DNA from 2 places in the Nocardioides sp. LML1-1-1.1 genome. Region 2 is predicted to be linked to the other one. Evidence: riboswitches for the same ligand, from Rfam matches in the RefSeq annotation. Region 2 holds a riboswitch; the other holds the start of a gene.
What was found. A riboswitch is a leader RNA that binds a small molecule or an ion and turns the genes downstream of it on or off. The one in region 2 is predicted to bind glycine.

Region 1: another riboswitch for glycine. It lies ahead of gcvT (glycine cleavage system aminomethyltransferase GcvT); the one in region 2 lies ahead of gcvP (aminomethyl-transferring glycine dehydrogenase).

Annotation. Positions count from the first base shown of each region.
Region 1 is NZ_JBEGHK010000003.1:138,264-140,645, reverse strand. It holds gene MRBLML1_RS11705 (SDR family NAD(P)-dependent oxidoreductase) at 1-1,042, opposite strand, end outside; glycine riboswitch at 1,142-1,235, shown strand; glycine riboswitch at 1,236-1,334, shown strand; gene gcvT (glycine cleavage system aminomethyltransferase GcvT) at 1,388-2,382, shown strand, end outside.
Region 2 is NZ_JBEGHK010000003.1:537,258-539,639, forward strand. It holds gene gcvP (aminomethyl-transferring glycine dehydrogenase) at 1-899, opposite strand, end outside; glycine riboswitch at 975-1,078, opposite strand; gene MRBLML1_RS13750 (MerR family transcriptional regulator) at 1,122-1,748, opposite strand; gene MRBLML1_RS13755 (bifunctional nuclease family protein) at 1,859-2,329, opposite strand; gene MRBLML1_RS13760 (MerR family transcriptional regulator) at 2,371-2,382, opposite strand, start outside.

The sequences.
Region 1 (2,382 bases), 400 kb from region 2:
TGTCCTGGATGTCCGGGATCAGGCCGCCGGCGTCGACGGCCGTGCCGGCGAGGTGGGCCTCCAGCGAGGCACCGCCGGCCTTGAGCGCGAGCGCGGTCATGGTGGCCGCGTTGTGGGCCGCGATCGCCGACTCCGCCGACTCGCCGTCGTGGTGGGCCACGGCGTGCGCCTCCAGCGCGCCCGCGATGGCCGCCGGGTGCGCCTCGGAGATCCGGTCGAAGGTGACCATCTCGGGCAGCTCGACGTGCTCCGGCAGCGGGGCGAGCTCGCCCTCGGTGAGGTGGGAGTAGGCCCCCGGGAGGCGGCGCACGGTCTGGCAGGCGTTGTTGATGATGATGTCGAGCGGGCCGTCGGCGGCGACGTCGTCGGTCAGCGCGATCACCTGGGTGGGGTCGCGCAGGTCGATGCCGACCACCTTGAGCCGGTGCAGCCAGTCGGCGGAGTCCTCCATCGCGGCGAACCGGCGCACCGCGTCCTTCGGGAAGCGGGTGGTGATCGTGGTGTGCGCGCCGTCGCGGAGCAGGCGCAGCGCGATGTACATCCCGATCTTGGCGCGGCCGCCGGTCAGCAGCGCGCGCTTGCCGGTCAGGTCGGTGCGCTGGTCCCGCTTGGCGTGGCTCATCGCGGCGCAGCGCGGGCACAGCCAGTGGTAGAACGCGTCGACGAGGGTGAAGTCCTCCTTGCAGATGTAGCACCCGCGCGCGGTGATCAGCTCGCCGGCGAAGGCGCCCTGCGCCGTCGAGACCAGCGGGATGCCTGCGGTCTCGTCGTCGATCCGCATCCGCGAGCCGGTCGCCGTCTTCTCGATGATCTCCTGGTCGTGGCGCTGCCGCTCCTGGCGGATCTCGGCACGTCGCGTCTTCTTGATCAGCTTGTACATGTACGACGCCGCGCGCTTCATCGTGCGCACGTCGTCGTGGTCGGGGTGGAGCTCCGGGATCTGGCGCAGCACCTTGATCGCGATCGCCAGCTCGTCGGGATCGATGCGGGTGAGCGGCTCCGTGGTCGGCTCGGGAGTCGGCTCGGGCTCGGGGTGGGGCACCGGTGGATCGTACGCGGCCGACACGCTCGGCCGGCGACCGGCGTTGACCGACCGGTCGGCGCTGCCTAGGCTCGGCGCCACAACTGCAGATCGCGCTGTCGACACCCAGCGGGAGAGACCCGGCCACCGAGCCGGGCGCCGAAGGAGCAAATCTCCCCACGAATCTCTCAGGCACCCTGACCGCTGGGACGAGGCGAACTCTGGAAAGACGGGACGCCCGACGTCCCGCACCCACGGTGCAAGCCGCCCCTCGGCGGCGAAGCTCTCAGGTACCGATGACAGAGCGGGGAGGCCATCCGACCTCGACCCCGGCTGCTGCCGTGGTCACCTCTAGGAGCCTCCCGCATGACATCGACGACCTCGACGACCCTGTCCCGACCCACCCCGCTGGACGACGTCCACCGCGCCCTCGGCGCTTCCTTCACCGACTTCGCCGGCTGGCGGATGCCGGTGCGCTACGGCTCCGAGCTGGCCGAGCACCACGCGGTCCGCACGGCCGCCGGTCTCTTCGACCTCACCCACATGGGCGAGATCGAGGTGACCGGCCCGGGGGCCGGGGCCGCGCTCGACCACGCGCTCACCGGCCGGCCCTCCGCGATCGGCGTGGGCCGGGCGCGCTACACGATGATCTGCGCCGAGGACGGCGGCATCGTCGACGACCTCGTCGTCTATCGCCTCGCCGAGGAGCACTACCTCGTCGTCGCCAACGCCAGCAACGTCGCCGTCGTCGCGCCGGAGATCGCCACCCGCGCCCACGGGTACGACGCCGAGGTCCGCGACACGTCGGCGGACTGGGCGTTGCTGGCGGTCCAGGGGCCGCTCGCCCCCGGCATCGTGGCGGGGCTGACCGAGCTCGACGTGCCGTCGCTGAAGTACTACGCCATCACCGCCGGCGCGCTCGCCGGCGTGGACGTCCTGCTCGCCCGCACCGGCTACACCGGTGAGGACGGCTTCGAGGTCTACTGCCGCCCGGCCGACGCCGCCGCGGTGTGGCTGGCCCTGTGGACGGCCGGCGAGCCGCAGGGCATGGTCCCCGCCGGCCTCGCCTGCCGCGACACGCTCCGCCTCGAGGCCGGGATGCCGCTCTACGGGCAGGAGCTGAGCCGCGCGAGCACGCCCGACGAGGCACGGCTGGGCCGGGTCGTGGACCTCGACAAGCCCGCCGGGTTCGTCGGCGACGCCGCGCTGCGCGAGCGCCGCGAGTCCGGGCCACGACACCTGCTCGTGGGCCTGGTCGCCACCGGCCGCCGCGCCCCGCGCGCGGGCTACCCGGTGCTCGACCCGGCGAGCGGCGAGCAGGTCGGCACCGTCACCAGCGGTGCGCCCTCCCCCACGCTCGG
Region 2 (2,382 bases):
CCCTCGGCGTCGACGGAGACGCCGACGAGCCGACCGGGCAGCTGGCGCTCCAGGCCCTCACGCACGGCCATGAAGCCGGCGTGCGGGCCGCCGTAGAACAGCGGGACGCCGAAGCGCTGGGCCGAGCCGACCACGACGTCGGCGCCGAGCGTGCCCGGCGCCTCCAGCAGGGTCAGCGCGAGCAGGTCGGCGGCGACGACGGCGAGGCCACCGCGCTCGTGGACGGCGTCGATGACCGGCTTGAGGTCGGCGACCCGGCCGGACGCGCCGGGGTACTGGACCAGCACGCCGGAGACCTCGCCCTCGGGCAGGCCGTCGGTCAGGTCGGCGACCAGGATCTCGATGCCGATGCCCTCGGCGCGGGTGCGGACCACGTCGATGGTCTGCGGGAGCGCGTCGGCGTCGACGACGAACGGGCCGGAGGCCTTGCGGTTGGCGCGGAACGCCAGCGCGACGGCCTCGGCGGCGGCCGTGCCCTCGTCGAGCAGGGAGGAGCCGGCGGTGTGCAGGCCGGCGAGCTCGGCGACCATGGTCTGGAAGTTGATGAGCGCCTCGAGCCGGCCCTGCGAGATCTCCGGCTGGTACGGCGTGTAGGCGGTGTACCAGCTCGGGTCCTCGAGCAGGTTGCGGCGGATCACGGCCGGGGTCACCGTGGCGTGGTAGCCCAGCCCGATCATCGACTCCCCGGGGACGTTGGCCGCGGCTAGGGCGCGCAGCTCGGCGGCGGCCTCCTCCTCGCCGACCGCGGCCGGCAGGGCGAGCGGGTCGGTCGAGCGGATGGACTTGGGCACGGCCGCGTCCATCAGGGCGTCGAGGGAGGGATAGCCGAGCCGGTCGAGCATCGTGTCGACCTGGGCGACGTCCGGACCGATGTGACGGTTGGCGAAGGGGGCACTCATCAGGCAGGTTCCTCGGGATCGAAAGGGTTCGAGCCCTCCCCCTCTGTCAGCGCAGCGTCGCGCCTCCAGAGTTGCCTGGTCCGCACGGTCCGGGCGCCTGAGAGGTTCCGGGGAGGAATTGCCCCTTCGGCGCAGGCTCACGTCCGCCGGACGCGTCCTGACTCTCCCGTGCGGGATGAACAGCGTGACCATCGTAGCCGCAGAGCGGCCCGATGGGGGCGTTCAGCCCGCGTTGCGAGCAGCGCGTCGCGCGGCGAGCTCGTCGCCGGCGACGCTCTCGGTGTCCTCGGCGTCGCTCGCGCTCTCGCTGGGCAGCTGCGCCAGCGTGCCCTCGATCTCGCGCCACACGCCGCCGATGGCGATGCCGAAGACGCCCTGACCGCCCTGGAGCAGGTCGATGACCTCGTCGTTGCTGGTGCACTCGTAGACCGAGGCGCCGTCGCTCATCAAGGTGACCTGGGTGAGGTCGTCGGTGCCGCGCTCGCGCAGGTGACCGACCGCGGTGCGGATCTGCTGCAGCGAGATGCCGGCGTCGAGGAGCCGCTTGATGATCTTGAGGATCAAGATGTCGCGGAAGCTGTAGAGCCGCTGCGAGCCGGAGCCCTTGGCGCCGCGCACGCTCGGCTCGATCAGGCCGGTGCGGGCCCAGTAGTCGAGCTGGCGGTAGGTGATGCCGGCGGCGTTGCACGCCGTCGGTCCGCGGTAGCCCAGGTCGCTGGGCAGAGGCGAGACGTCGTCGGTGAAGAGCAGGCCCTGCTCCTCGGCCGCAGCGGTCGCCGCCGACGAGTCCTGACCGACCTTCTCGGGCTGCTGCTCGTTCACGGGGTCCTCCAGGCTGGGGCGCGGCATTGCACTGCTGTCATTCGACTCTTCAAGGTACGGCGCCGGACTCCGACCGGTCAAAGACGTCACCGGGCGTGTCGGGAAAAACCCTCAGCCTCAACTTGAGGCTGAGGGAATCAGCGGTCGGACTCGAAGTCCTCGGGCGAGACGTGGTCGAGGAACTCGCGGAACGCCTCCACCTCGTCCTCCTCCTCGGCCGGGGCGGCGATGCCCGCCTCGGCGAGCACCTCCTCGGAGCAGTAGATCGTCGTACCGGTGCGCAGGGCGAGGGCGATCGAGTCCGAGGGCCGCGCGCTGATCTCCGCACCGGAGTCGAGGACCAGGGTGGCGAAGAAGACGCCGTCCTTGACGTCGGTGATCCGGACCTCCGACAGCTCGCTGCCGGTGGCCGCGAGCAGCTCCTTCATCAGGTCGTGCGTCAACGGCCGGGGCGGGACGACGCCCTGCTGGGCGAACGCGATGGCGGTGGCCTCGACGGCGCCGATCCAGATCGGCACGTAGCGCTCACCGGTCGTCTCGCGCAGCAGCACGATGGGCTGGTTGGACGGCATCTCCACCCGGACTCCCAGGACATCCACCTCGCGCATGGCTCAACCCTACTCGCGTCGTGGTGGGCCCGCGGGGCCGGTCAGATCCTCCG